DNA from 4 places in the Bacillus sp. GB_SG_008 genome. Region 3 is predicted to be linked to each of the others. Evidence: riboswitches for the same ligand, from Rfam matches in the RefSeq annotation. Region 3 holds a riboswitch; each other region holds the start of a gene.
The links. Region 3 has a riboswitch for thiamine pyrophosphate ahead of thiT (energy-coupled thiamine transporter ThiT). Riboswitches for the same ligand answer to the same signal wherever they lie in the genome.
Positions count from the first base shown of each region.

Region 1: another riboswitch for thiamine pyrophosphate. It lies ahead of thiM (hydroxyethylthiazole kinase); the one in region 3 lies ahead of thiT (energy-coupled thiamine transporter ThiT).
Region 2: another riboswitch for thiamine pyrophosphate. It lies ahead of ACTDJC_RS17950 (MTH1187 family thiamine-binding protein); the one in region 3 lies ahead of thiT (energy-coupled thiamine transporter ThiT).
Region 4: another riboswitch for thiamine pyrophosphate. It lies ahead of thiC (phosphomethylpyrimidine synthase ThiC); the one in region 3 lies ahead of thiT (energy-coupled thiamine transporter ThiT).

Region 1 is NZ_JBPZSK010000007.1:116,905-125,468, forward strand. Features, by position in the region: gene ACTDJC_RS17980 (cupredoxin domain-containing protein) at 61-450, opposite strand; gene thiE (thiamine phosphate synthase) at 870-1,532, opposite strand; gene thiM (hydroxyethylthiazole kinase) at 1,539-2,348, opposite strand; TPP riboswitch at 2,422-2,531, opposite strand; gene ACTDJC_RS17995 (DNA topoisomerase III) at 2,731-4,926, shown strand; gene ACTDJC_RS18000 (YhgE/Pip family protein) at 5,068-7,707, opposite strand; gene ACTDJC_RS18005 (endonuclease/exonuclease/phosphatase family protein) at 8,075-8,564, opposite strand, start outside.
Region 2 is NZ_JBPZSK010000007.1:107,310-113,511, reverse strand. Features, by position in the region: gene ACTDJC_RS17965 (DUF1292 domain-containing protein) at 256-525, opposite strand; gene ACTDJC_RS17960 (methyl-accepting chemotaxis protein) at 918-1,022, shown strand; gene ACTDJC_RS17955 (cytochrome-c oxidase) at 1,184-1,555, opposite strand; TPP riboswitch at 1,687-1,789, shown strand; gene ACTDJC_RS17950 (MTH1187 family thiamine-binding protein) at 1,897-2,217, shown strand; gene ACTDJC_RS17945 (ABC transporter permease) at 2,165-2,965, shown strand; gene ACTDJC_RS17940 (ABC transporter substrate-binding protein) at 2,962-3,966, shown strand; gene ACTDJC_RS17935 (ABC transporter ATP-binding protein) at 3,963-4,712, shown strand; gene ACTDJC_RS17930 (ABC-F family ATP-binding cassette domain-containing protein) at 5,104-6,202, shown strand, end outside.
Region 3 is NZ_JBPZSK010000010.1:56,177-64,740, forward strand. Features, by position in the region: gene ACTDJC_RS19960 (MFS transporter) at 1-969, opposite strand, end outside; gene ACTDJC_RS19965 (helix-turn-helix domain-containing protein) at 1,198-1,368, shown strand; gene ACTDJC_RS19970 (RNA-guided endonuclease InsQ/TnpB family protein) at 1,672-3,123, shown strand; gene ACTDJC_RS19975 (hypothetical protein) at 3,478-3,807, shown strand; gene thiT (energy-coupled thiamine transporter ThiT) at 3,850-4,449, opposite strand; TPP riboswitch at 4,538-4,639, opposite strand; gene ACTDJC_RS19985 (FeoA family protein) at 4,846-5,073, shown strand; gene feoB (ferrous iron transport protein B) at 5,070-7,058, shown strand; gene ACTDJC_RS19995 (FeoB-associated Cys-rich membrane protein) at 7,076-7,243, shown strand; gene ACTDJC_RS20000 (kinase) at 7,324-7,917, opposite strand; gene cydB (cytochrome d ubiquinol oxidase subunit II) at 8,362-8,564, opposite strand, start outside.
Region 4 is NZ_JBPZSK010000002.1:257,743-266,306, reverse strand. Features, by position in the region: gene ACTDJC_RS06305 (cytochrome d ubiquinol oxidase subunit II) at 1-222, shown strand, start outside; gene ACTDJC_RS06300 (arsenic transporter) at 883-2,241, shown strand; gene ACTDJC_RS06295 (hypothetical protein) at 2,308-2,616, opposite strand; gene thiC (phosphomethylpyrimidine synthase ThiC) at 2,760-4,520, opposite strand; TPP riboswitch at 4,720-4,833, opposite strand; gene ACTDJC_RS06285 (arsenic transporter) at 5,037-6,395, shown strand; gene ACTDJC_RS06280 (DUF2642 domain-containing protein) at 6,461-7,147, shown strand; gene ACTDJC_RS06275 (lactate permease LctP family transporter) at 7,201-8,564, opposite strand, start outside.

The sequences.
Region 1 (8,564 bases), on a different contig from region 3:
GTAATAATAAGTAAGTTACCGTTGCTTATAAAACAAGCAAGGCCCGATTGGCCCTGCTTGTTATTTGACTATTACTTTTCCATCCATTCCTTTCTGGAAATGGTACCGACATATCAGTTCATATGTACCGGGATCTTGAGGTTTCACGGTAATGGTTCTTTCTTTTCCCGGCTGGACTTCGGCGTCAATTCTGAGCTTTTCCACTGTAAAGGTGTGCTCTTTCTTACCTTGGTTTTTCAATATCAACGTTGTCGTCCTTCCAATCGGAATAGTGATGACATTCGGATTAAAGTAATCATCATTCAACTCGACCTCAATCACTTTCACTGACTCAATAGGCTGTGTTACGACGCCGGATTCGGCAAATACACTGAGTGAGCCCGGAGTTGTCACAACCACAATCATCGTAAGCAAAACGACCAATCCAGTTAACCACTTTTTCACAGACATTCGCAGTCCTTCCTTTCCTAAGCACTATTGTTTTCCAATTCATAAAATATTATCACTATAAATGGGGCTCCAACGTGCTTCAAATAGTAGCTCTTTTATCTGAAACAGTGACAAAGAAAAAAAATCGACTCTAATAACGATCTTCTGAAATCTATTCTTCTTCAATTAACCTGCACCATTAGTTTAAGTGTAATACTTCATATTCAAACAAAATATTTTCATCAGCTTCAACAATCTGGCCCGATTGTTGAATAAAAAAAATCCTGCATTTCATGCAGGATTTTTGATCAAACTTTTTTACAAACAGTACATCTTTTTTATAAACGGTACGACTTTCTTATAACCAGTACAACTTTATTTCAAACCGACAAAGAACCATTTCTTCATGTTAGAAATGATTCCTTTCATATATGAACTGATTATTTTTTTACTAACTCCGCTAATTTTTTCGTACTATTATAAGGAGAATCCGCTAAGCTAATTGCAGAAATAACGGACACCCCATCCGCACCCGCTTCAATGACAGAAGCAGCATTTTCAATTGTAATTCCACCAATGCCGACAATTGGAACTTCAACGCCACTTTCGCGGAAGAAACGTAATCCTTCCGTTCCTTGTACTGCTTTTGCATCTTTTTTCGTATTTGTTGGAAAAATCGGCCCTACCCCTAAATAATCGGCACCATTTTCAATCGCAAAACGTGCTTCTTCTATTGTATGAGCGGATACACCAATTATTTTATCACCCATTTTTTCACGTACTGTCTTAATGCCCTCATCATCTTGTCCAACATGAACGCCATCTGCATCTAATTCTAGTGCTAATTCCACATCATCATTTACGATAAATGGAACATTATACTCTTTGCACAAAGACTGAAGCTGCTTTGCAAATGCATATCGTTCTTCTCCCATTAATGCTCCTTCACCTTTTTCACGATATTGAAAGATTGTAATTCCACCATCAAGTGCTTCTTTCATGACTTGTAATGGATCTTTACAGCAATTGTTACTCCCCATAATAAAATATACTTGTAATAACTCGGACATATACTGTTTATCGATGCACGCCATTTCTCTCATCCTTTCTTAACGAACTTCTTCGACATTCCCATATTGTTCAACGTCTTTTGCAGTAACATTTGCTAACTGATTAAGAAATTCAATTTGGAAACTTCCTGGCCCTTGTTCAACTGTTTTGTTTGCCGCAATTTCTGCCGCTACACCGTAAAACGTTACCGCTGCGACTGCCGCTTTTACATAGTCCCTTTCGACTGCTGCAAATGCTCCAATCACAGATGTTAATAAACAGCCTGTTCCTGTTACTTTTGTTAAAATAGGATGACCATTACGAAGAATAAATGTTCTTTCTCCATCTGTTATAACGTCTTCTTTTCCAGTGATAACAGCAACGGTATCTAACTGCTCTGCTGCTTGTTTCGCAATTGAAACAACATCACCGTTTCCTTCCCCTGCATCAACACCTTTAATCTTCCACTTCTCATCAATAACATTTGCAATTTCCGCCGCATTGCCGCGGATAATTGCTAGTTTTGCTTCACTCGGGAGATATCTTGCAACTTCTGTTCGGTACGAAGTTGCACCAGCACCAACAGGATCAAACAAAATCGGTACATTATGCGCATTTGCTGATTTCCCAGCAATGAGCATCGCTTCTACTTCTTCCGGGCGAAGTGTTCCCATATTTAAAACAAGCGCTCCAGCAATACTTGCCATTTCAGCTACTTCTTCTTTCGCATATGCCATTACAGGCGATGCACCTAATGCAAGTAAGCCATTAGCTGTAAAATTTGTCACAACAACATTTGTAATATTATGAACGAGCGGATTTCTTTCTCGTACTGTTTCGATTACTTGTGCAATTTCTTCGATTTTCATATTTATCAATCCCCTTTTTTTATAATGGGAGATATAGCTAAAAAAGACACTTTGCGTATGCAAAGTGTCTTAATATGCGTTTTCACACTCTCCCTACGCTGGCATTATCCAACAGGTTCAAATGGTCAACGACAGATTAGCCGTACTCTCAGTTTGCATCCGCAAACTCCCATGTGTTTTATTATTCATCTAATTCAGAGTCTACTCTTATTCTATCAAAATCACAAGTTACATTTTGTTATAAAAACTCGCCCCCCTCTTAACCAATCAAAGATGTAGAGTATGTAATTAATAACAATGGATGCGAATCTTCGGAATAACTGAATCCAAAAGAGATGTATGCTATAGTTAACTTACGGAAATTCGAAAGGATGTTTTAAATATGGCAAAAAGTGTTGTAATTGCTGAAAAACCTTCTGTTGCACGTGATATTGCACGTGTATTGAAGTGTGATAAAAAAGGAAATGGTTATATTGAAGGAAATAAGTATATCGTTACTTGGGCTTTAGGGCATCTCGTTACATTAGCAGATCCAGAAAGCTATGATGTGAAATATAAAAAATGGAATCTAGAAGATCTTCCAATGCTACCTGAACGCTTAAAATTAACAGTGATTAAGCAGACCGGCAAACAGTTTAATGCTGTTAAAAGTCAACTGACTAGAAATGATGTAAATGAAATCATCGTGGCTACAGATGCAGGAAGAGAAGGAGAATTAGTCGCTCGCTGGATTATTGATAAAGTTAAAATGAATAAACCTATTAAACGTCTATGGATTTCATCTGTTACCGATAAAGCAATTAAAGATGGCTTTGCAAATTTGAAGCCTGGTAAAGCATATGACAATTTATACGCTTCAGCTGTCGCACGTTCTGAAGCCGACTGGTATATCGGTCTTAACGCAACACGCGCATTAACTACACGATTCAATGCGCAACTAAATTGCGGTCGTGTCCAAACACCTACTGTGGCAATCATTGCAGGGCGTGAAGACGAAATTAAAAACTTCAAAGCGCAAACATACTACGGTGTCGAAGCCCAAACAACAGACAAGTTAAAATTGACTTGGCAAGATGCAAAAGGCAATAGCCGTAGCTTCGATAAAGAAAAAATCGATACGATTGTGAAAAAACTAGGCAAACAAAATGCCACTGTCGTGGAAATTGAGAAAAAACCTAAAAAATCATTTGCTCCTGGTCTTTATGACTTAACAGAACTACAACGTGATGCGAATAAAATCTTTGGCTATTCTGCAAAAGAAACGTTAAATATTATGCAGAAACTATATGAGCAGCACAAGGTATTAACGTACCCTCGTACAGATTCACGCTATATCTCATCCGACATTGTAGGAACACTTCCAGAACGTTTGAAAGCGTGTGGAGTAGGAGAATATCGTTCTTTAGCTAATAAGGTCTTAAATAAACCAATAAAAGCTTCTAAATCGTTTGTTGATGATAGTAAAGTAAGTGATCACCATGCGATCATTCCAACAGAAAGTTATGTAAACTTCTCCGCCTTCTCAGATAAAGAACGCAAAATTTATGATTTAGTTGTAAAACGTTTCTTAGCAGTTTTATTCCCAGCTTTCGAATACGAACAACTAACGTTACGAGCAAAAATTAGTGATGAAAACTTCGTCGCACGCGGCAAAACAATTCTTAATTCTGGTTGGAAAGAAGTATACGAACATCGCTTTGAAGATGACGAGACAGTAGACGATTTAAAAGAACAAATCTTACCTCGCATTGAAAAAGGCGATACATTAAACGTAAAACTAATTGCACAAACATCAGGTCAAACAAAGCCACCTGCACGTTTTAATGAAGCAACATTACTTTCAGCAATGGAAAATCCCACAAAGTACATGGGCACGCAAAATAAACAACTTGCAGACACGTTAAAATCAACTGGTGGACTAGGTACTGTTGCTACACGCGCGGATATTATTGATAAATTATTCAATTCGTTCTTAATCGAAAAGCGTGGCAAAGACATTCACATTACATCAAAAGGCCGTCAGTTACTTGATTTAGTGCCAGAAGAATTAAAATCCCCTGCACTAACTGCTGAATGGGAGCAAAAACTTGAGGCAATTGCGAAGGGTAAATTGAAAAAAGATGTATTCATTTCAGAAATGAAAAACTACACAAAAGAAATTGTTTCCGAAATTAAATCGAGCGATAAAAAATATAAGCACGATAACATTTCAACAAAAACGTGCCCAGACTGCGGTAAACCGATGCTAGAAGTAAACGGCAAAAAAGGCAAAATGCTTGTGTGCCAAGATCGTGAATGCGGCCATCGAAAAAATGTATCCCGCACTACAAATGCACGCTGCCCTCAGTGTAAGAAAAAACTAGAACTTCGAGGTGAAGGAGAAGGTCAAATCTTCGCATGTAAATGCGGCTATCGTGAAAAGCTTTCTTCATTCCAAGAACGCCGTAAGAAAGAATCTCATGGAAAAATGGATAAACGCTCTGTACAAAAATACTTAAAACAACAACAAAAACAAGAACAAGAAGAACCTTTAAATAATGCGTTCGCAGAAGCATTAAAAGGGTTGAAATTTGATTAAACCCATACTTAAGGGGCTATTCATAAAGATTAAATATCTTTATGAATAGCCCCTTTATCAAATTTTATATGGTACCTTGTCTATATGTAGATTTGTAATAAACAAAAGGTTCCCACCATAACTGGCAGGAACCTTTTTCTATTAGTGAATTAACTTACTTCCTTTTGCATTTTCTACAAACTTACTGCTCGACTTATTAATTGGCTTTTTCAAGAACAGCGCCATAACAAGCATAACAACGACCCATATACACAATGCGAGAAGATCTTTCCATACAATATCCCACAGCATACCGCCAACTGTCTCGCGAATCAGGCTAATCGCATACGTAAACGGTAAAAACGGATAAAGAGCTTGGAAGAATTTCGGCGTCATCTGAATTGGGAATGTTCCACCTGAACCGGCAACTTGTAGTACGAGTAAAATGACCGCAAATGACTTCCCGACGTTTCCAAATACAGAAACGAGCGAGTAAACAATACAGACGAATACCCCACTAATCAACATACTAAATAGAACAAACCAGAATTTATCTACTACATAAGTACCGAGCAAGAACATATCGCCCATTGCTACGATAAACGCCTGTGCAAGGCCAACCGTTAAGAACGTTAAAAAACGACCAAAGTAAATGTGATAACTTCTATACTCCGCATCTTCCTCATGTACTTCTACCGTTAACAATGAAACCATAAGTAATGCCCCTACCCATAACGCTAACACTGTATAAAACGGCGACATCGCTGAACCGTAGTTCGGTATTGGGTATAATTTGTTCTCTTTTAAGTTTACTGGGTTTGCGAAGAAATCACTTTGTTTTTCTACGTCATGTTTTAACAAGCGAATGATGTCATTTAAATCTTCTTGTGATTTAAAATCGCGAATTTTATTAGCAATGTCTGTAATTTTCTTCTGTGCATCAGGAAGTTCAGCTTTTATCTTTTCAACTTCATCTTTGCCAAGAGTTAAACCTTTCGATGCATCTTCTAATACTTTTTTCACATCAGGAAGACTTTTATTTGCTTCACTTAAGATTTTTGATGTATCTTTTGACATTTGTTTCGTACGTTCAATAGCATCGTTGAAACTTGGAACAATTTCGGAATCATACTTTCCTAAAATGTCACCTAATGCCGCTGAAGCACTTTTAGATGCAGCATTTATACCATCAACTACATCCTTTGCAGGTTTCTGACCTTTATTCATTGCATCTAATGCTAAATTTGCCCCGTTGATTCCTTTTTGGAAATCGCCTTTTACTTTGTTCAATTGATTAATTGTATTTGGTATATTTGTTGTTTTATTTAAATCTCCAGCAATTTTATCTACATCATTTAATACAGGAATAATCCCATCTATCAATTGGATCCCAGTTGTTAAACTTGCTTTTAAAGAATTCAATCCGTTTTTCGCTGGGTCTAAATTTACGCCTGGTTGTTTTAATTGATCCAAATCAGGCCATGTTCCTAAAATACTGTCGATAATAGCAATTCCATCTTTAGCCGCTTGATCTAGTGCATTAATCGCATCTTGCGATGGCTGTTGCCCTTGATCTATAGCCTTAATCATATTATCAATCTTCTTACTTGTATTATCTAATACCGTTTTTAAACCTTTCAGTCGGTCAATATTATCATTGAAGATTGTTGTATTAAATGTTTCATTAAGAGTTTGTAATAACGAAATGATTGAATCCACTTGTTTACTTCTAAAATCAATTTGATTTTTAATGATTTGAAGATCTTGTTTTGTCTTTTCAGGATCACTGACATTATTTTGTTTTAGAGCATCTGCCAGTTGTTGTGTAGATACTAATACTTGTCGAGTAGATGCTAAAAAGCTTTTTACAGTTTTTGATGATTCGGTTAATGTTTGTTCATTAATATTTGCTAAATCTAAATTCCCTGCTGGATTTTTCAAGAACTCTGTAATTTGTACAGCACCATCTGCAGACTGTTTTAGAAATGTTAGATTGTTTTTTATTGCTTCTGGTGCAGCTTCTAACGTTTTCGTATTCTGTGCAAAAAAGGCATCTAAATCCTTCGTCATTTCTTGTCCATCTCGAATGACATTCTCAACCGTCGGCAATGTTGCTTGTGCTGTTTTCACAAGTTTTTGTGCTGTATCAGCATCCGTTAATGCTGTATCAACTAAATTGTTAATCTCTGGAAACTGCGCTTCTAATTTAAAAACAAGTTCTGTTACTTTTTCAATACTTGGCAAATTCGTTTCTAAATCAATCCCAAGTTCATTAAAAATTTTAAAAATCTCACCGTTTGCTGTTTTTACGAAGTTTTTACCTATTTCCTGTACAACACCTGATGCACCTGATGACGTAATCTTTGGTGCAATAGCATTGACTTTTTCATTCACATAATATTGAAGCTCTGGTTTTTGCGGATTATCACTTAATACCGTTGCAATTTTTTCGGAGAAATCTTTTGGGATGGTAATACTCGCGTAATAATCACCATGCTTTACACCATCTATGGCCTGCTTCTCATCAACGAACTTCCAACCAAGGTTTTTGTCCTTTTTTAAAGAATCAACAACCTCTTTCCCTATATTAATATCTTTCCCGCGTAAAGTTGTACCAGTGTCTTCATTAGATACTGCAATAGGAACATCTTTCGTATTTCCATAAGGATCCCACGAGGCTTCAATATTAAACCACGCGTATAGCGATGGTAAAATGGTAAGCCCCAGTATGATAACAATTGCAGCCCAATGTTTTGCCACATTCCGTATGTCTGTCGTATAAATACGCCATATTTGTCTCATATTTTTAATCACCTAATCATATGTTTTTTCTTTTTCCCAAATTCATACATACATTTTGCCATTATATCACTGTTTACACAGAATTTTAAATGAAAATAATCCATACTTTTCTAATAAAGTGAGACTTCCATCAGTGGGGGTTTTCTTCATTCCCCACTGATGTTTACGGGCAGTTTTCTTCCCAGCTCTTCTCCATCCTTTACTGCCCGTTAATGCGGGATAAACTGTATACGTCATTATATAATGAATACATGTCGATATCTACACTAAATGACCAATTTAGTTTTATGTTCAATAATAGAAATTATGTATGAAATGTAATAAAAAAGCAACCAATCCGTATTTTACACGGCGGTTGCCTTTCTTATTACATATTAATTTGAACTTCAACACCAAAATGATCCGATATTACATTTCGGTTCACATCATTAAAAATCACTTGGGAAGAAACAACTTGCACAGGCTGATTACTTAAAATGAGATCGATGCGTAAATCTTTCTTGTTCTCATCCCAACCAGCAATCTTTCCTTGCACAGTTGTTCCTTCGTCTTTTCTTCCTGCTAATTCATACGTGTCGTATAGACCATTTTTCACGAGATAGTCATACCCCTCATTCTGTATGCGTGCATTGTTGTTGAAGTCACCCATTAAGAACGACAACTCATTATTATCTACATAACTCAATAAATGAGCTACTTGTTTCTTAAACGGCTCTTCTTCATCAAGCCACCAGCCAAGATGACAAGAATAAATTGTCACCGGCTGATTGTTATAGGAAACTGTTGCACTTACAATTTTTCGTGTTTTCCAGTATGTTGCATCTGTACTGTCTGATATGAAAAACGAATCGCTCTTT
Region 2 (6,202 bases), on a different contig from region 3:
ACCAATGCTTTTTTCATACATTGGTCTCTTTTTTTTGCTATTTTTCTGTAAGGGGTCCTGCCGCATACCTATCAAGCTAAGATTTTGAAGAATCCCCAAAACGAAAATTTTCTCTCTTCCTAGTTGCCTATGGGAATCCAGTTTATTTATTGTTTTGGGAAACAATGAATTTCTTGACTTGATGGCAATGGGGCGGTACCCCTATATACAAAAACAGAGGGCAGATATGCATCCCCCTCTTGTGTCCAACCAATATTATTCTTGCTCGTCCATAATTTTCTCAAACGCAGCAGATACTTTTTCAAATTCCTCGTCACTCTCAATGTATGAGAATTCACTATCTTCTTCTACTTTTAAAAAGAAGATATCAATGTCTTCCTCTGTTTCCGTTTGAATGTCTTCTACAAAGCCAACAGCAATGTATTCTGCTCCTTCGACATTCATCGTTCCGAGCACTTCAACTTCCTGCTCCTCATTACTCTCATCGCTAAGGGTAAAAATTTCGCCTACTTCAATTTCCGACATATTCATTCTCCTCCTGTTATACTCTAAAAAATAGAACGTTCAAATCGTATACTTACTAGTATATCTTTCCATAAAATATCAAATTAATGCTCAAAGAACAACAATTTCTTGCTGCCTCAGCGTAAAAATCCAACTAAAAGGATATCATCTGTGAATATGAATGAATACATTTTGAGCTCTCGTCACATGCCCATCAACTTTAGAAATGGGTTGCATGTGGATATTTGGTTATTGACTACCCTTGTGAACTTCTCTCACTGTTCCATTAAAAAAATGTATTAGACTAAGCTTTATTGATGTAATTACATTCTTCCTTCTATCCCTACCTTATCTCAAAAAAATAAAGATTTAGATTCGTCATTATATGTTTTGAATAGACAGTGGAAGAAAGTATGAAAGAGCAAGAAATGTTTGTTCAAGAAGTAGCAGAATTAGCAAATTGTTTAAATACGCTTGCCTATGAGCTGCGAGAGCTTATTGGAGAATTTAAAAGCTGAAATATCAAGAAAAAGCAGAAGTGCTAACCGCTTCTGCTTTTTCTTGTATTTTGTATAAAGGGCAGTTATCCCCCACCTCAAGATTGTAAAGAATCCGAAGAAGATAGGTAGGGGATGAGAAAAATCCCACTGATGGAAGTTTCACTTTATAAAGAATGTCGTTATGAATTTTCTTTTATATGTGTAAAAATATTAATAGAAAATATAATAATAGCGAGAACAACAAGAATACTACCGCCGGCAACAAACGGAATAGCTGCGTGATTTCCATAAATCTCAAGAGCTAGTGCAATCATCATAATTGGCAGCCCAATATTAAGCAGCCAAAAGTGAATTTTTCCTAGTTTAGAATGACCAGCTTCTTGAAAGATATGATATAAAATGCCAGCTGCCATCATTGAAGCCCAGCCAAGAAGCAGCAAGTGAACGTGTACACTTCTTAATGCAAAATTAAGAGACATTGACATATACATCCCCATACAGACGCCGATGACAAAATAAATAGAAGAAATCTTTATAAAGCGAATGCCCATACAATTTCCACCTTTCCATATTAATTTGTGAGTACAATAGAATATATGAAGATGAACTTGAGGACAGTATCATTAGATGGAAAAATTTATTTTTGTTTGTTCACAAAAATAATCCGTGCTACAATGAAAACGAATTGGAACAGGGGAGCCCGTGCGGCTGAGAGGATGTAACAATGCATCGACCCTTAACCTGATCTGGATAATGCCAGCGTAGGGAGTTGTATCAAGAATCGTAGCATATGTTATTCTATGGTAACTTGAATATAAGGCTTTCCTGGCTTCATGACAGGAAAGCCTTTTCTTTTTTCGTGAAACTTATTTAATATAAGGAGGAATTTAGTATGTCACAGCAAGTTACGATTTCATTTTCAGTTGTACCACAAGCAAAGCAGAAAGATGTATATGCAGTTGTAGATAAAGCGATTGAGGTTGTTCAGCAATCTGGTGTACGCTATGAAGTTGGTGCGATGGAAACAACGATGGAAGGGGAATTAGATGAGCTTCTTGATATTATCAAACGTGCGCAGCAAGCTTGTATAGATGATGGGGCTGAAGAAGTCATTACTTCTATTAAAATTCATTATCGTCCAAGCACAGGTGTAACGATTGATGAAAAAGTGTGGAAGTATCGTGAAGAGCATGAAAAAACAGAAACGATCTAACGTAACGATTACAATGGTTTGGCTTCTTTTTCTCGTTGCAATATGGGAAGGGGCTGTGTCAGTATTTCATATTGAACCGTGGATTTTACCGAAGCCTTCTGCGATTGTAAGTGAACTTATAGAAATGAAAGATTTATTACTTCCAAATACGGTGCAGACGCTGGAAGAAGTTTTAATCGGATTATTTTTTGCGATTGTAATTGGAACGAGCATTGCAATTATTATGGACGTCATTCCGTTGTTCCGTGTCTTAATTCATCCACTATTGGTGATTTCACAAACGATTCCGATTGTCGTGCTAGCACCTTTATTCATTATTTGGTTTGGCTATGGAATGCTACCAAAAGTAATGGTTGTTATTCTTGTATGCTTCTTTCCAATTGCGCTTAGCATTTTAGAAGGTTTTCAAACGGTAGATAAACCGATGCTGAAATTACTTCAAACGATGCGAGCAAGCAAGTGGCAAGTATATCAAAAAGTGAAATTTCCAGCAGTATTGCCATACTTTTTTTCTGGATTAAAAATTGCAGTTACGTATAGCGTAATGGGAGCTATTATTGGAGAATGGCTTGGTGCAAGTGAAGGGCTAGGTGTAATGCTGACAAGGGCAACGAAATCTTTTTTAACAGCACGTGTATTTGCAATAGCCGTTGTTATTGTTGGTATGACGTTATTGTTGTATTTTATTGTCGAATTGATGGCAAGACTAACAGCACCATGGATTTACAGGAAGGATGAGGGAAAATGAAAAAAGGGTTAAAAATGTTATTAGCAGCTTCTTTACTATTTTCATTTGCAGGTTGCTCAGCAGACAAGAAAGCAGGCAAGGGAGCAGAGAGTAAAGAGAAGAAAGTAACAGTGGTATTGGACTGGTTTCCAAATACAAACCATACTGGTTTATATGTAGCAAAGACGAAAGATTACTATAAAAAACAAGGATTAGATGTAGAAATTATTCAGCCGGGTGATAATACTTCTGTTGAACAAATGGTTGCATCAGGAAAAGCTGATTTTGGTGTAAGCTATCAAGAAAACGTAACAACAGCACGTGTAGAAGACATTCCAGTTGTATCAATTGGTGCAATTATTCAACATAATACATCTGCGTTTGCGTCTCTAAAAAAAGATAACATAACATCACCAAAGGATTTTGAAGGAAAAAGATATGGTGGCTGGGGTGCACCGGCAGAAGAAGCGACATTAAAAACAATTATGGATAAGCATCAAGCTGACTATAGTAAGGTACAGAATGTTGTACTTGGACAAACTGATTTCTTTAAATCTATTGGCCGCGATGCTGATTTTGAGTGGATCTATTATGGCTGGGATGGAATTGAAGCAAAGAGACAAGGTATTGAATTGAATACAATTATGTTAAAAGATTTAGATCCGGCGTTAGATTATTATAGTCCTGTTATTATTACAAGTGAAAAACATGCAAAACAAGATAAAGACTTTGTGAAGAAATTTATGAAAGCAACAACAGATGGTTATAACTTTGCAATTAAGGAACCGAAAGAAGCAGCGGATATTTTAATTAAAAATGTACCTGACATCAATAAAGAGTTAGTGCAAGAAAGTCAAAAATGGTTAAGTACGAAATATCAAGATGATGCGAAAGCGTGGGGAGTACAGAAGGAAGAGGTATGGAGCAATTATATGAATTTCTTATATGACAATAAAGTCATTAAAAAGAAAATTGATGTGAAAGCGGCCTTTACAAACGAATTCCTTCCAAGCGAAAAATGAGCGGATTACTAGTAAAAGACGTTACGAAAACATTTGATGGGAAAACAGTGCTAGAGCATATGAACGTCTCAATTCAGGATGGAGAGTTTGTTTCTTTTGTTGGGCCAAGTGGTTGCGGAAAAAGTACATTATTAAACATTATTGCTGGAATTGAAGGAGCAAATGAGGGAGATGTACTTTACGAAAATCAATCCGTTATGAATCGGGAGATTGTTAGCTATATGCCGCAGCAAGATCTTCTGCTTCCGTGGCGTTCTGCTCTTCATAATATTGTGTTACCTTTAGAAATTGAAGGACAGCCAAAAAGAAAACGATTAGAAGCTGGCATGGATGCGCTAAGGCAATTTGGACTTGATGAATATGCAAATCATTACCCAGATGCTTTATCTGGTGGAATGCGGCAACGAGTTAGTTTTTTACGTACGTATTTATGTGATAAACCAATTATGCTGCTTGATGAGCCCTTTGGGAAATTAGATGCATTTACAAAAATGGAAGTTCATAGCTGGCTGCTAGAATCGTGGCAAAAAGGAAAGCAAACCATTATTATGGTCACACATGATTTAGATGAAGCTATTTTATTATCAGATCGTGTCTTCATTATGTCACAGCAACCATCAACAATTGTTGGAGAAGTCAAGGTGAACTTGCCACGACCTAGAACAATGGACATGTTAACATCTGAAGAACTAAAAGAAGATAAAACAGAGATATTAAAAATATTGGCTCCTTATATGAGGAAATAGACGAAAAAACTCTTAACAAATTTAATTTGTTAAGAGTTTTTTCTTTTGAGTGCAGGAACAAAAAGGAAAATGAAGAATATGATATAAGAGCTTTGTTTATACTATTATTATGAGAAAATAATGATTTCAAAAGGAGTGAAAGGATAAGATGACTTTATCAACTGTTCTTCAAATGGTTTTGGCTTGATAAGGGAGAAGTCTGCCCAATTTTTGATTAAAAGCCGACCAGAAGACAGTAGATAAAGAACCTTATTCCTTTCTTACAATAATAAATTGTAATGGGTAAGGTGTGTTCGCCTTACCCATTTTTATGTTCAGCTAATTGAATATTGTTTTTATCATGCTGTTCTCTCGTTTGGCTTTGTATTTGAGGCGAAAAGGAGAGAGTAAAATGAGTATGTTATCAGTTGAAAATGTTACCCATATGTACGGGGATAAAATAATCTTTCAAAATATTTGTGTTCGCTTACTTCGAGGTGAGCGTGTTGGCCTTGTAGGGAGCAACGGAGCAGGGAAATCCACATTACTGCGTATATTAGCAGGAGAGTTACTTCCTGATGCGGGAAAGGTTGAATGGTTTCCTCATGTAAATATTGGTTTTTTACAGCAACATATTGATTTACAAGCTGGAACAACCATTATGAAATATTTACAAAGTGCCTTTGTACATTTGTATGACATCGAGCATAATATGCGGCAAGTAGCGGAGAAAATGGCAACAGCAGGAGATAACCTTGAACAATTGTTAGTACAATATGGAGAGTTACAAAGTATACTAGAGCATTCTGATTTTTATCATATTGATGCAAAAATAGAGGAAGTTGCTGCGGGATTAGGGATTTTAGCACTTGGTATGGAGCGTGAGGTGGAAAAACTAAGCGGCGGCCAACGAACAAAACTATTATTAGGAAAATTATTATTAGAAGAACCGCATGTTTTATTACTTGATGAACCAACAAACTATCTCGATAACGTTCATATTGAATGGCTTATGGGGTATTTGAAAAATTACGAACATGCTTACATTGTGGTTTCGCATGATGAAGGGTTTTTAAATGAAATTACCAATGTAATTTATCATTTAGAACATAAAGGAATGAAACGTTATATAGGCAATTATCAAACATTTATAAAAAACTATGAACAAAATAAACAGCAATTACAAGTGGCATATGATAGGCAGCAAAGAGAAATTGGAAAGTTAAAGGACTTTATTCAAAAGAATAAAATTCGTAAAGCAAAACAGGCAAAAAGCCGCGAAAAAGTATTAGAAAAAATAAAAAAAATCGGAAAACCAACTTCTGCACTGCAGCCACGTTTTATGTTTCATGTTTACTGTAATCCTGTGAGCCGGATTTTAGAGGCAAAGGATATGCAAATTGGCTACACAGCGCCCTTATTCCCGCCAATTGATTTACAGGTAAAGCGCGGTGAAAAAATTGCCATCGTCGGCTATAACGGTATTGGGAAAACAACAATGTTAAAAACAC
Region 3 (8,564 bases):
GATCATTCCAACATATACATTCATCGTCTCATGAGGTAAGAAGATAAAAATAGTCATCCCAATAATTGCGGCTATAAAAGCAACTCTTAAATATTTAGATGGAGACTTGAATTTTTTATCAGCTAAGAATCCTCCTAGTGGACCTCCAAGCATTTTTAAAGCGTATTGATTAATAATTCCATAAGCACCTACTAGTGCAACAGGCATACCATAGATCACTTTTAAAAAAGGAATAAAATATGTTAAACCTATATAGACGGAATACACAGAGAATATAGTGAATGATACTGCCCATACTTCAGGCATCTTTACTGCTTGTAAAGCACCTTCTAGTGCAGCTTTATTTTTGTTAATTTTGTTACCATGTTCGTCTGTATCTTTAATTATGTCATCTTCTACCAAGAAATAAGAAATGATACCAATAACAATTGCTGTTGCTGCAAGGAAGATAATTGCACCTCTAAAGCCAGCTGCTCCTGATCCTAACCAACTAAAAATTGCAAGGGCAGAAAAAGCAACAATAGTATCAACCACTCCTCTTCCTGCTTCAAGGAATCCAAACACTCTACCTTGTTCGTCCTTATCTCCTAATAACCGTACAGCTTTAATTAAAGCAGGCCAATAAGCAGTCTCTGCAAATAAAGCGAAAATAATCCAAACGGTTAAAACACCATAATAACCAGGAAATGTTGTTAAATATAATCCTGATAATCCAACACCAATTAAGCTAAAAGGTATGATTTTCTTCTTAGAAAACCTGTCTACTATATACACTGATGCGATATAACCAAATGCTTGAATAATCCCATAAACAGATAAGATTACCCCTATTTGGGTATGAGATAAGTGAAAATAATCCATCATAGGAATATAAAAAGCATCTTTTAAAAATGGAAGTTTAAAAATTGCTCCTCCGCCTAAAATTAATACTGCAAGTGCAAACCACTTATTTTTTTGGGGAGTATCCATCCTTTTCCTCCTCAGAGGTTGATTTCTTAAAAGATAGTGCCTTTGATGAACTCAAAACTTAGCACTCTCTCACTATAAAGATTAAGTCTTTTAATCGTTTGATAATAAGAGAACGACATCTTATTTTATCATTTTTAATATTCGATTTTTCCTTTATTACAGGAGTTTTATCATATCTGGCGAGAAGACCCCCACATCAAGCGCGAAGCGGTAGGTGGGGGTAGTTCAATAGAGTACGAAGTTTCGCCTGAGAGAATGTCTCCTGATGAAAAAATGGAAGGGATAAAAAAACTTAATGATAAAGGGGTATTTTTACTTAAAGGCGGCGTAAGTGAAGTTGCTAAACATTTAAAAGCATCAGAAGCGACCATCTATCGATATTTAAATAAGGTAAAGTAAATGTGTCATTTACTTATTTAAGTAGCATTTTCTTTAAAGTAGAAGTGCTACTTTTTTTATACGCAGAAAAGTGATAGACTTTCCATTGATTAAATGAACTGAATAGAAAAGGAGAGTCATATGATTTTATTTTTATCGAAAAATTGGCAAGAAAACTCCATCTTCAAAACGTGCAGGGCATAGCCTAGTTTTAGGGGGAGATGAATTGCCATCGCATTTGTAAAAATATTTTCGCGACATTACGAATGTATGTTCTTTCTGGCTGTTTTGTAGTATCATGAAGGAAAGAAGGAGGTGAAAATCATGACGAAAGAAAAAGAATATGTAACCTATCAAATTTGGATCAAGAAAGGTCATAAGTTACACTCCTACTTCCTAGAAATGTGTCAAAACGCAAAAAATCTCTACAATACAACAAACTTCTACATTCGCCAAGTGTATACGACTTTATGTACAGAGAAAACTTTACAGCCACTTCAACAAGAAGTTCTTCATACATTACAAGCACATATTGAAATCATGAATGAAAATCAACTTCGTGCGTATCGAAAACGCGTACAAAGGGAGAAAGAAAAACCCGCAAAAGAACAAAAAGAAATCAAATGTAATTTGTTTGCATTCCCTACAAAGGAGAAATCCTTCTTATCGTATAACTTTCTAGATTGTTTGTTTAAAACGATGAAACAACAAGATTATATGAACTTGCCAGCACAAACGAATCAAGCGGTTATGAAGAAGTTATATCAAAACTGGAAATCATTCTTCGCTTCTATGAAAGCATATCAGAAACATCCTTCCACTTTTACTGGCAGACCTCGCATTCCCAAATACATTAAATCATCTATGAAAGAAATTGTTTTCACGAATCACGTATGTAAACTTCAAGAGAAATACATTCGTTTTCCAAAAACAAGCATAAAATTAAATATCGGTAAATTGTTCGGATATATCGAAATTTTGAAAGAGGTACGTGTTTCTCCTGCTTATGGGAAGTTTAAGGTGGAAATTGTGACAGAACAATCTAAGCCATTGCCTGAGCATGTAGACAATAACCGTTATATTAGTATTGATTTAGGGATTAATAACATTGCAACTATCATAACGAATACAGGGGCTACTCCTGTGTTAGTAAAGGGCAATGTCATCAAAAGCATTAATCAATACTACAACAAACAAAAGGCTCGCTTACTGGGTATTCTTCGTCATGGAAAAGAAGCAAAAGAAGGCCCACACACATCAAACCGTTTAGAGAGGCTTCATGAGAAACGGTTTCTCAAGATAAAAGACCTCTTCCATAAAATGAGTCACCACATTGTTCAGTTGGCGATTCAACAGGAGATTTCTATGATTGTGATTGGGAAAAATACAGCATGGAAACAAAACAGTGATATGGGGAAACGACAGAATCAATCGTTCTGCCATATCCCGCATAATCTACTCATTGAAATGATCGCCTATAAAGCAAAACGAAAAGGTATTACTGTACAAATAGTGGAAGAATCGTATACAAGCAAGGCATCCTTTCTAGACAATGATGCGATCACGACTTACGGTGAGGAAGACATCCCTGTATTCAGTGGGAAACGGATCAAACGCGGCTTGTATCGTACGAAGGAGAACAAACTACTGAACGCAGATGTGAATGGTGCCTATAACATCTTAAAAAAAGCAGTTCCAAAGGCATTTGCCGATGGAATAGAGGGGTTGTGCTATCAGGCAGCTGTGTCAACTCCACTTGTGTTAAGCATCTCTTGAAGGTGATACACGAGAAACCCCCACTTCAAGATCCGCAGGATATAAGTGGCGGGAGTTTTCATCAAGACGAAAGAACGGGTAAAAGCAACCAGGATATGCACTCGATTGTATGTACAGATGCTTTAAATTTTTTACAGGAGAGTACTATTAATGAAAGCACGCAATATTATTTTTATGTAATAGCGTTTATATATTTATATATTAATATTTACAATTAAAACCTTACAAAATTGTAAGGTTTTTTGTAAGGTAAATCGATAGTTTGTACTGATTTTTTTGTATACACTACATATGTGTAAGGCACATACATTTTAGGGAAAAAAGGCAGGCACTAAAAAAGAAAGGAGTAGGGGAATGGAGAGGCACTCGGCGGCTCTATCTTTATTATTAGAGAATGATATGATTATGCTAGCTAATAATGAAGGCTGTAAAACTGTAGTTGATCGACAAGAAGTATGGGTAGATTCACATGATAAAGTTGTGTGGCACAAATGGAATGATAGCTATAAAGAGAATATAAAGAAGCAGCACATAGGGTATGATATGCGTAGAGTTGTTTTATGGAATGAGATGAAATCTTGGATTCATAAGCATAACGGTAAAAATAAACGAGAGCAGCCGAGAGAGATAGACACACTCCATTCTCAAACTCCTGAAATGGTAAGACACATAGATTCACATTAGGAAAGTAACATGGGAAACTGAGGCACAAAAAAAGATTGCTATTTAAGCAATCTTTTTTTTGTTTGTATAATTCATATTCACGCTTGTAAATAAGCGTGGTGCTGTTGTAAATAAAATGACAAGTAAAATGGCACATAATGCGAAAGAACCAATCATTGCGCTGCCATTTACGATGAAGGAATATAAAACAGCAGATTGTCCTTTTGGTGCGTATTGTCCAAAGAAAATAACACCGGCAATAAAGTGCCAGAAGTAACGAGCTAGGCTGCCAATAAATGTAGCGATAATGATATACGTAATTGCTTTTGTTCTTTGTCTATTGGCAAGTGCTTGTTGGATTGGTGTATGAAATAATCCAGCAAAACCGATAAAGGCAAATGCAATGAAGTATTCAATAAACGCTTGTATTGGCGTTAAAATGTAGGCATCTCCTACGACAATTTGTAGTAATCCCCAAATGAGACCACTTAAGAAACTTGTTTTAAATCCCCAGCGGTAAGCAATAATAAAAATTGGAATCATAGCAAATGAGATAGAACCGCTCGTTGGAAGTTTAATAGATAGTGGTAAAATATCGATGACTAACGCAAATGCTGCGAGAATCGCTGCCTCTATCATCGATTGTAAATTTGTGTTGCGCATTTATAGCTCCCCCTACATCCAAGTTACAAAAAAAGAATCACTATCATAGGGGGATATTGAAATATACAAGTTACAAATAACTATTTATGTATATACGTTTGCACAATTCCTGCGTTAGCATTAACTAACAGGTTCAAAGGGTCGGAACGATGTGTTCCCTCTCAGCGACGCGGCTCCCCCTGTGACAACGAGATTCTTAGATTGTTACTTTTATTGTAACGAAAATGGATAAGAATGACAAATGAATCGTACATAACTTTGTTTCGTAACGTAAAAATGCTGAAATTGTACAAAAATATTAATAAATTCACATCATATTGTATAGTTTTTTTTCAAAAATTCATGATATGATTGATATTGATAATAATTATCGTTATCTTCCAAGGGGGAGAAGTTATGAACTTAGTTGATATGAATATAGATGAAAAAGTACGTGTGAAAGATTTACAATCTCTTGATAAATTATTAAAACGTCGTTTAGCTTCATTTGGATTTGCTGAAGGCTGCGAACTTTGTGTAAAACAAAAGGCAATGTTTAATGGTCCGTGTACATTAGAATGCCGCGGGCAATTAATTTCTATTCGCCATTGTGATGCGAAAATGATAAAGGTGGAATTAGCGTGAATAAGGTTGCTTTACTGGGGAATCCAAATACGGGGAAAACATCATTATTTAATGCGCTTACTGGTTCTTATGAATATGTGGGGAACTGGAGCGGAGTAACTGTAGAAAAAAAGATTGGTAAGTTAAAAGATAAGAAGGGAACTTTAATAGATTTACCAGGTGTATATGATTTAAACCCTGTGTCACGTGATGAAGGGGTTGTTACACAATTCCTATTAACTGACGAATTTCATCATATGTTAAACATTGTAGACGCCTCTCAATTCGAGCGTAATATGCATTTAACTTTGCAATTATTAGAATTTGGTAAGCCGATCTCAATTGGTTTAAACATGATAGATGTTGCCAGGCAGCGTGGAATTATCATTGATGTGAAGAAACTGGCTGAAATGCTAGGTGTAACAGTTATTCCGGTTATTGCGAGGAGCGGAAAAGGCTGCGAGGAATTGTTAACTTCTCTTCACGAAAGTGATCGCGTAGAACAGAAGCCATTTATTCTTTCTTATGGTGAAACGGTAGATGCAGGAATTCAGCAAGTTATGGATAAATTGCAACAAGCGAATTATGAGCATACAAGATGGCTTGCACTTCAATTTTTAAGCAATAATGAAGTAGTAGAACAAGAATTAAATCAATTGCCTATTTATAAGGAACTTGTAGCAATTCGCTCTGCATTAGAAGTAGAACTGGATGTAACGCTGGAGCAGCATATGTACGGAGTACGTGCAGCGTATATTGAAAAGTTGAAAACAAGTGTCATTCGTCATGAAAAAGAAGGAAGCATTCCTTTTTCTGAACGAATTGATAAATTAATTACACATAAAATTTGGGGACTTCCGATTTTTTTAGGAATCATGTATTTCATTTTTCAGGTTACATTTACGTGGATTGGGACACCTCTATCTGATCAACTTGATGCATTTGTCGGCGGTCCGTTTACAGATTGGGTAACGACAGCTCTAACTAATATGGGGGCATCTGAGTTTATTCGAGCGCTTATTACAGATGGCGTGATTGCTGGTGTCGGTGGAGTTATAGTATTCGTTCCGCAAATTTTTGTATTGTTCTTCTTTATTTCATTGTTGGAAGACTCTGGATATATGGCGCGTATTGCCGTTGTAATGGATCGTATTATGGAGTTTTTTGGACTAAATGGAAAAGCATTTATTCCAATGATCATTGGTTTTGGTTGTAACGTACCAGGCATTATGGCCGCAAGAACGATTGAGCAGGATAAAGAGAGGTTACTTACGATTTTAGTGACGCCATTTATGTCGTGTTCAGCACGCCTACCTGTATATGCATTATTTGCTGGGGTCTTTTTCCCGCATAGTCAAGCAATCGTTGTGTTCTCTTTATATATCATTGGTATTATACTTGCGCTAGTCGTTACAAAGATTATGTCTATTACGGTTTTAAAAGAAGAAAAATCAATTTTTGTAATTGAACTTCCGCCTTATCGTGTGCCGCAAGTAAAAACGTTATGGCGCAGTACGTGGGAAAAAGGAAAAGGGTTTGTACGTAAAGCAGGTACATTTATCTTTGGCGGTTCGGTTGTCATTTGGTTATTAAACTATGCTGGTCCATCTGGATTCGGTGTAGATATGGGAGATAGTTTCCTAGCGATGATTGGCGGCGTCTTGGCTCCAATTCTAGCACCGCTTGGCTTTGGAACATGGCAAGCAGCTGCAGCACTATTAACAGGATTTTTAGCAAAAGAAGTTGTTGTTTCCGCAATGGCGATTATTTATTCTGTGAAAGAAGATGTATTAGGAAACATAATCGGAGCTCATTTTACAGCATTATCAGCATATGCATTTATGTTCTTTATCTTATTATATGTACCATGTTTAGCAACAGTTGCGGTAATTCGCCGTGAAACAGGATCAGTTAAGTGGACTATTTTCTCTGTTGTTTATCCGCTTATTGTTGCGTATGTATTAACACTAATCGTATACCAAGTTGGATCTATGATGGGATTCTAGAAGGAGATGTTTGCATAATGGTAGTTAATATTTTAATTGGAGCTGTCATTTTTGGATATGCAGCATATACGTTAATTAACTTTGTAAAGAGAAGTAAAAAAGGAAAATGTGCAGCGTGCTCCATTAATAAATCATGTCAGTCCAATGCTTGTAGCCCTGATATGAAGCATGTGGTGAATAAGTAGTACAGAGATTCCTAGATAACATATAAAAAGCATGGAGAAATGATCCATGCTTTTTTTTCATATTTCTTAGTAGTTTAATATTATCCCTGTAAAACTAAATCGGCAAGTTTTGTAGGAGATTCTGTGTTTACATAAAATTCTTCAGCTTTCCAATATCTATTTTGAAACTTGGAAATGTTTTGTTGCGTATGTTCATTTTCACGAAGAAATCTCTTATTTCGCGGGCAGTCTAAATACACTACATAATCATAGAAACTTCTCCATTCTTTACGTTGAAGAAAAACACCTTCTATTACGATTACACAGGTATTAGGAAGTTTAATGCTCTTAATACTCTGTGTATCGGATTCATTGTCATAAAAAGGAAGAATAAGATCGTTCGAAAATCTGAGTTTATCGAAAAAATGATCACGTAACCAAGTAATGTCCCACTGTAAATAATAATATTCATACCATTCTTCATGGCCGGTATTGTAACGCTTTTTACGCTCAACAATGTGGTCATCAATATGAAAGACATAGATAGGGAGATTCTTTTCTTTTACAGCCTCGCTAAGTTTTTTCACAAGTGTTGTTTTGCCAGAACGACTTAACCCATCTACCCCTAAAATAAACCGGCCATCTATTTCAAGATTTGAAATCAAATGTAAGAGTGTTATGAAATTATCTTTCAAGGTAGTATCATCTCCTTTGAAAAAAGTCATTCTTTTCTTACCTTATTTTTCTCAGTTTTGAACCATTAGCTATTATGCCAATAAAACCAGTGATAGCAAATATATACGCTACGAACAAGGATGTTGATGATAGTGACTCTATAATTATTCTAAATGTGCCAAAAGCAAATAATAGGAAACTACCTACGAGAGTTATAATTGTTCGAGTTTTAATATCCAGTTTTTGCACCCCCGAAAAATCTTCATTTTAAATAAATGTTAACATATTCATTAGTATAAATTAACATTAATTGTCATTTAGAAAGAGGATAATTGGTATGATATTTCTACTGTTTCTCCACAAAAACTGAACTACTTACTTATAGGAAGAGTTCTCTATTTTTTTTTTAATGAATATCAATATTAAAATAAAAAAGAAGCCTGCTAATAGGCTTCTTTTTCATTTTAATGGTATCCCTTTGCAGAGTCTTTATGAATTTTCTCTTTAAAGATTGTGTAGCTCCATAATTGATAGCTAATAACAATTGGTACCATGACTATTGCAACAAAGAACATAATTTTTAAGTTTAATTCACTGCCTGCTGCTTGGAATAATGTTGTGCTGTATGCATCGTTAATGCGAGATGGCAACATTCTTGGGAACATGC
Region 4 (8,564 bases), on a different contig from region 3:
GTTCTTTCTGTCGTTGCCCAGTATGGATTTGCAAGCTACGCTTACGGCGTTGCACACCTTCCATATATTATTTATCCAGAAGTGACTGTGTTCACAAGTTTTACAACGAAAGAAACGTTTTATGCGCTGCTCATTCTCTATGCAGTCGGTATCGCAATACTATTACCAGGCTTCATCTTCTTCTGGAACTTATTCTTGAAAGATCGAACTTTTTTAAAATAAAGTGAAACTTCCTATCGTGAGACGCTTTTCCTCACGATAGATTAGTTGAACCAATCGGGCTCTTACGGCTGGTTTGCTCCCCTTCTTGTAGTTACTTCTTACCAGCCGTTTGAGCGGGGTAAAGTGAAACTTTCCTCAACGAATGGTTTTCTCGTTGAGGATTAGTTGAACCAATCGGGCTCTTACGGCTGGTTTGCTCTTCTTCCTGCGTTCACTTCTTACCAGCCGTTTGAGCGGGGTAAAGTGAAACTTCCTTCTGGGAACGTTTTTTCCAGAAGGTTAGTTGAACCAATCAGGCTCTTACAGACAGTATTACAAATACCCATACTGATAACAAAATTCTTAGTCAAACATCATCTACCACGAAATAAGTAGCATATTTTCATCCACGTCTACCTACCAAAAGAAAACTAGGTAGATGCCTGTAATAACCTTTCTATTATAAATACCTAATAGGCACATACTGGATATGTGCCTATTTTCATTTAGAATTCCCTATATACTAGGTCTTTTCCTCAAAGTACCAAACGCACATATTTACAATAGTTAGTGTAATACCCCATACCTTCTTTTAAGAATATGAATATGATTAAATATAAGGTCGTGGACAAGTAGAAATATTCTTGTTCAAACTAAAGAATCAAGAAGGGCAGGCTAGCTATGGGTATTGAAATTTGGATTACACTTTTTGTTTTTGTCATCACCATGGTCGTTATATTTTGGCGGCCAGGAGGAATAAACGAAGCATGGCCAGCTGCAATTGGAGCGGGGATTATCATTATTACCGGTCTTGTAACACGCAGCAACATTGCCGATATTATTAGTAAAATCGGCGGCGCCTCTATCACCATCATCGCGACAATCGTTATGGCCGTTATATTAGAAAGTTTTGGTTTCTTCCACTGGGCAGCAGCCCGGCTCGCGAACTTAGCAAAAGGTTCCGGGCACCGTCTATATTGGTACATTCAATTACTCTGTTTTCTCATGACGCTATTATTTAATAACGATGGCAGTATTTTAATTACCACACCAATTTTAATTCTGCTTTTGAAAAACCTTCAATTAAAACCACAACAACAAATTCCATATTTATTAAGCGGTGCATTAATTGCAACTGCTTCTAGTGCTCCAATTGGCGTTAGTAATATTGTAAATTTAATCGCATTAAACATCGTTCATATGACACTCTATATGCATACAGCAATGATGTTCGTACCTGCAACGTTAGGGCTTATCTTTATGTCATGGCTCATGTACCTAGTTGTGAAAAAGAAATTACCGGAAAAACTACCAACATCCGCTTATGACATTGAAGAAGTCTTTTTCACAAAACACTTTCACCCATTAAAGGGGAAAGATTCTGTTGATACAAAAAGCAAACGCACAAAATTTATGTTAAAAGTGTTACTGTTTGTCTTCCTTATGCGTTGTCTTCTTTTCGTTGCCTCATTCTTTGCGATTCCGATTGAAATTGTTGCCGTAATTGGCTCTCTCGTTCTACTCATCTGGAGATGGTATTATTTACGAACAAATCCAGTCGATATATTAAAAAAGACACCGTGGCACATTCTCATATTTGCTTTTTCCATGTACGTCATTATTTACGGGCTTCATAACGCTGGATTAACAGCTTGGCTTGTACAAGTATGTGAGCCAATCGTAAATCAAAGTTTATTACATGCAAGCTTTATGATGGGTGGACTCGTTTCAATTCTATCCAACTTCTTTAATAACCATCCGGCCTTAATGATTGGAACCATTACTTTAACGGAAATGGGATTAGATCCTGTTACCCTCAAAACAATCTACCTCGCAAACATCATTGGTAGCGATATGGGATCATTATTACTACCAATTGGTACACTTGCTTCCCTTATTTGGATGTATATCTTGAAACAAAATAAAATCAAAGTAAAATGGAAAGATTACTTGAGTGTCTCCTTAATTGTCATTCCACTCACAACAATCGTAACACTCTTCCTCCTATACTACTGGGTGCAGCTCGTTTTTGCCCATTAATGCGGGATAAAACACCTTATAGGGACCCTCCAAAATATATACGGAAGGTTCCTATTTCTATTAATACTAACGCTCCGTAAATCGGTGACAGAGATAAGGCGGAATCCCCGCCTCGGGAAGAATAAAAGCCAAGATAAAATAAGCAAGCAACATGCATGATGTAATCATAAAGAAAAACGATAATTTCGGGTACCACTTCTTCGCAAATGAATATACAGAAAGGCCAAAACTACTAAACACAAGAAATAACGTGCTGACAGCTGTTATGATAATATCCATTTGTTTCTCATAATTCGGTGACAATAAAAAAACGAATGTAACAACAAAAAGAATCTGTAATATAAATGCAGTAGCAGGAACAATTTTCTGTTTCATTTTTACCCCTCTGATTTCCCTTGCTTTTTATGTAAAGTATAACAAAATCCCCCTGCTCTCGCTCAGCAGGGGGACTATCATCTATATTAGGTTAGGGTACACATGATCATAGATTAAGAGGTGTTCAGAAAGATGCTTTCTAATTATTGATATAATTGACTGCCTGTTTCTTTAAACTCTTCTGCTTTTTCTTTCATACCTTTTGAGATTGCTTCTGTCGTTTCTAAATCATTATCCTTTGCATACTCACGAATATCATGCGAAATTCTCATACTGCAAAACTTCGGACCACACATTGAGCAGAAATGCGCTGTCTTTGCTCCTTCTGCCGGTAATGTTTCATCGTGATATTCCATTGCGCGCTCAGGGTCTAATGATAAATTAAATTGATCACGCCAGCGGAATTCAAAACGCGCTTTAGAAAGAGCGTCATCACGCTGATGTGCTGTTTTATGACCTTTTGCAAGGTCAGCAGCATGCGCGGCAATTTTGTACGTAATAACCCCTTCACGAACATCATCTTTGTTTGGTAAGCCAAGATGTTCTTTTGGTGTTACATAGCAAAGCATTGCTGTACCGAACCAACCAATCATCGCTGCTCCAATCGCAGAAGTAATATGGTCATAACCCGGTGCAATGTCTGTCGTTAACGGTCCGAGCGTATAGAACGGTGCACCATGACAAATGTCGAGTTCTTTATCCATATTCTCTTTAATCAAATGCATCGGTACATGTCCTGGGCCTTCAATCATCACTTGTACATCATGCTTCCAAGCAATTTGCGTAAGTTCTCCTAATGTTTCCAGCTCAGAAAATTGAGCTTCGTCGTTTGCATCCGCAATTGAACCAGGGCGTAATCCATCTCCAAGAGAGAAGGAAACATCGTACTTCTTCATAATTTCACAAATCTCTTCAAAATGTGTATATAAGAAGTTTTCTTGATGGTGATATAAACACCACTGGGCCATAATCGAACCACCGCGTGATACAATTCCTGTTACACGCTTTGCTGTAAGCGGAATGTAACGAAGCAGTACACCAGCATGAATTGTAAAGTAATCTACTCCTTGCTCTGCTTGTTCAATTAGCGTATCACGGTATACTTCCCACGTTAAATCTTCCGCGATCCCATTTACTTTTTCAAGCGCTTGGTAAATCGGCACTGTTCCAACTGGTACAGGCGCATTACGAATAATCCATTCACGCGTCGTATGAATGTTTTTCCCAGTAGAAAGATCCATAATTGTATCTGCGCCCCAACGTGTTGCCCATGTCATCTTCTCTACTTCTTCTGCAATCGACGATGATACAGCTGAGTTCCCGATATTCGCATTTACTTTCACATGGAAGTTACGCCCGATAATCATTGGTTCTGCTTCCGGATGATTAATATTTGCCGGTAAAATGGCACGACCTTCAGCAATTTCCTTACGTACAAATTCTGGTTCCACGCCTTCACGAATCGCCACATATTCCATCTCTGCTGTGATAATACCTTTACGCGCATAATGCATTTGCGTAACATTTTCCCCAGTTTTTGCGCGAAGCGGATTACGTCCCATTTGCGGGAATACAGGCGTATGTTTAGCTGCTACTTTTACACCATCATCTTCCGGTTTCACTTCACGACCTTCATACTCTTCTACATCTCCACGTTCCACAATCCAGCAGCGGCGCGGCGTTGGAATCCCCTTTTCTAATTCCACTTTGTAATCCGGATCAGTATAAGGACCACTCGTATCATACACACGAATAGATGGATTTGTTACACCGTTTGTATCGCTTTGTGCAATCTCGCGCATCGGTACTTTCATATCTTCACGCGTACCCTCTACATATACCTTCTTACTTCCCGGTAAACTTGACTTCAACTCAATTTGCTCAGCTGAAACAGATTGTTTCATAAATGTGTTTCCTCCCCTGTGTCTTAGCGAAGTAACCTCCGCTTTTCTTTAGATTCAGTTTCGCCGCCTAGACCCTTGCGTCTAAACAGTTGGCTCCACTTTTCTTATGACCAGGATGAGAACTAGCGGCTAGTATATGCTCAAATAAAAAAGCCAGGTCCATAATAAAGAATAGGACCTGGCAACATAAGGCATTGTTATGTAAAGCCGTTAACTTCCCTCCGCTGGTACGAACCAGATCAGGTCCAAAGGGTTAAGAAGCTTCAACACGCTTCCCTCTCAGCCCAGCTCTTGGGCACCCCTAGTTTATCACTGATTAAATTTTCACTACGCTCTTATCATACATCATTGTCAAAAAAATGCAAAGGTATTTATATTATTTTTTTCCTTATTCAAAAAATGGGTATTTCACTCAGTACAAGCCGAATCCGCACTTCATACATATAGAATATAAGCCAGTGCAGGACGTATGTCTTATGTAAACTTTTCACGATAAGAACAGGGGTGAAAGAGTTGATAAACCTACAATCTACAATAACCATACTCGCTTTTCTCGGAACCACGCTCATCATCTTTTGGCGTCCCAAAGGGATGAATGAAGCAATTCCAGCAACAGTTGGTGCAGTAATTGTCATTTTAAGCGGTACAGTTTCTCTTACCGACTTGGGTGATATTAGCTCAAAAATTATTGGCGCCGCCATAACAATTATGGCTACCATTGTTATGGCAATCGTATTAGAGAGTTTCGGCTTTTTTTATTGGTGCGCCGTTCAACTTGCTAAAAAAGCAAAAAGCTCTGGTATTCGCCTCTTTTGGTATACAAATCTTCTTTGTTTTCTCATGACATTATTCTTCAATAACGATGGTAGCATCTTAATTACAACTCCCATTTTACTGCTTTTGTTACACCATTTGCGACTCACACATGATCAAAAAATACCTTACTTACTAAGTGGTGCACTCATCGCCACTGCCTCAAGCGCGCCGATTGGTGTAAGCAATATTGTGAATTTAATCGCCTTGAGAATTATTGATATGGACTTATACATGCACACAGCCATGATGTTTGTTCCCGCTACGTTAGGTCTCCTTTTTATGTCGTTTCTGTTATTCCTTGTGTTTCGGAAAAAAATCCCTAAAAAACTCCCGGTCTTGTCGACATACTTAGATGAAAATTTCGTTAAAAAATCCTTTCACCCACTGCAACCACGTCCCGCAATTGATGAAAATCGTAAGCGAACAAGGTTTATGCTTGGAATTCTATTATTTGTTTTATGCGTTCGTATCAGCTTATTTATCGCATCTTTCTTTCAGTTTTCTATCGCCATTGTAGCAGTCATTGGCTCCGTTATTTTACTCGGGTGGAGATGGTACAAACTGCGCCTTCCACCTCATGATATGATTAAAAAAACACCTTGGTATGTCTTAATTTTCGCATTTTCTATGTACGTGATTGTGTATGGACTTAATAACATCGGCTTAACCAACCTGCTCATCACTACATTTCAGCCAATCATCACTGGTAGTTTATTTCATGCCACTTTTGTTATGGGGGGCCTAGTCTCTATCCTCTCTAACATTTTTAATAACCATCCTGCCTTAATGATTGGCACAATTGAACTCACCGAAATGGGACTAGATCCTATTACATTGAAAACCATTTATCTTGCAAACATCATCGGTAGTGACATGGGCTCATTATTACTCCCGATTGGTACATTAGCAAGCTTAATGTGGATGTATATTGTGAAAAAAGGAAAAGTAACTATCGGTTGGGATACCTATATAAAAACTACACTTCTTGTCATTCCGCCAACCGTCATTTTTACACTGCTATGTTTATATTATTGGGTTAAATTAATCTTCACATCTTAAAACATCTCCCTCCTTCCACTATGTTAGAAGGAGGAGATTATGTAATTACGAGAAAGGTGATTATTATGCTTCATTTACAAAAATATATTAATCAGCCCATACAAGTGACATTGTCAAGGGAAATTATTCCATTTGAAGGAATTATGATTGATAAAGGCTCGGATATTATTGTATTGTATGATGGAGAAAAATACATGTATATCTCTAGTTTACACATTCAACATTTAACCCCAAGCATCGATTCTTCATTACTTGATAACCTAGCAATTCCAGAATCTTTACTACCGCCAGACATAATATCAAGTGAATCCACTATTTCACTGCGAAAAACATTGCAAGTGGCAAAAGGACAATTTATTGAACTTGCGCTATCACATGAACACTTCTTACATGGATATGTTACCCATATTATGAATGACTATTTTATCTTCCTCTCACCTGTCTATCAAATGTTATACATCCCCTTTCATCACGTAAAATATATCGTTCCGTATAAGGAAGCAGAAACGCCTTACGGACTAGAAAATACAAAACTCTTATCGCCAGCTTCAAAGATTACACTTGCACGTACATTTTCTGAGCAAATGAAAAAACTAAAACAACATATCGTTTTACTTGATCTAGGCATACAGAGTTATAAAATTGGCAAATTAGCTGAAGTAACCGACAACCAAATTGAACTCATTACAGCACGTAATCAGCGTTTTCATTTTAATTTACATCACGTTAAAACCGTACATCTTCCATCCTAAAATTAAAAATAACAAAAAGAGGTATCTCATCATAAGAGACACCCCTTTTTCTATTAAGGAATCATCCAAGTTAAATAATAAGCTTGAATATATGTGATAATACCAATGATTGTTACGAAGAATAAACTATGTTTCACTGTGAAACGGAATAAGTCAGATTCTTTTCCAGCAAGTCCAACTGCCGCACATGCGATTGCAATGGACTGCGGTGAAATCATTTTAGCAGTTACACCGCCCGTTGTATTCGCTGCAACAAGCAACACTTCGCTTACGCCTACTTGCTGCGCTGTAATTGCTTGTAGATTTGAGAACAATGCGTTTGCAGATGTATCTGATCCTGTTAAGAATACCCCAAGCCATCCAAGGAATGGCGAGAAGAATGGGAAGAATTTCCCCGTTCCTGCTAACGCTAATGCCAATGTCGATGAAAGTCCTGAGTAATTTGCGATAAACGCAAAACCAAGTACTAATCCAATTGACAAAATTGGCATTTTCAATTCTTTCAACGTTTCTTTAAATGTGACCACTGCTTGTTTTGGACTCATTTTCAAAACAAACATTGTAATAATACATGCAATCAAAATTGCTGTTCCTGTTGCCGATAAAATATCAATCTTTAATATAGCTTCATATGGTGTTGGTTTATTAACAATTGGCTCTGCCTTCATCACTAAATTATGCAGACCCGGAATTTGAATTTTAAACACTAAGCTTTCAAGTGCACCGCCTGGAGCAAATAAAGCTTTAAAGAATTTTTGGCTCCAGATTACAACCATTATCGTTAAAATAATAAATGGTGACCACGCTTTCAAAACTTTTCCTGCTGTTAAATTTATTGTAGAACCAGCATCTACCGTCGCCGCTGCTTCTGCTTGTCCTTTTCCAGAACGGTAAATTTCTTTTGGCTGCCATACTTTTAAGAATAGCGCCAAACTCACTAAACTCACTAGTGCTGATGTAATATCCGGGAGTTCAGGCCCAAGATATGTTGCTGTAATAAACTGCGTAATCCCGAACGAACCGCCTGCTACAAGTAATGCAGGCCACGTTTGTTTTACACCTTTTAATCCATCCATTAAGAATACAATAAAGAATGGAACAAATAATGATAGAAGCGGTAATTGATGCCCAGCCATTTCTCCTATTTTATGAGGATCAATACCTGTTACTTGACCAGCTACTAAAATTGGAATACCCATCGCTCCGAATGCTACCGGTGCTGTATTTGCAATTAAGCAAAGCCCCGCTGCGTATAACGGGTTTAAACCAAGCCCTGCAAGAAGCGCTGCTGTAATTGCTACTGGTGCTCCAAATCCAGCTGCTCCTTCCAAAAATGCACCGAATGAGAAGCCGATTAAAATGACAAGTAGACGATGATCATTTGTAATAGAAAGAACAGATGCACGAATGACATCGA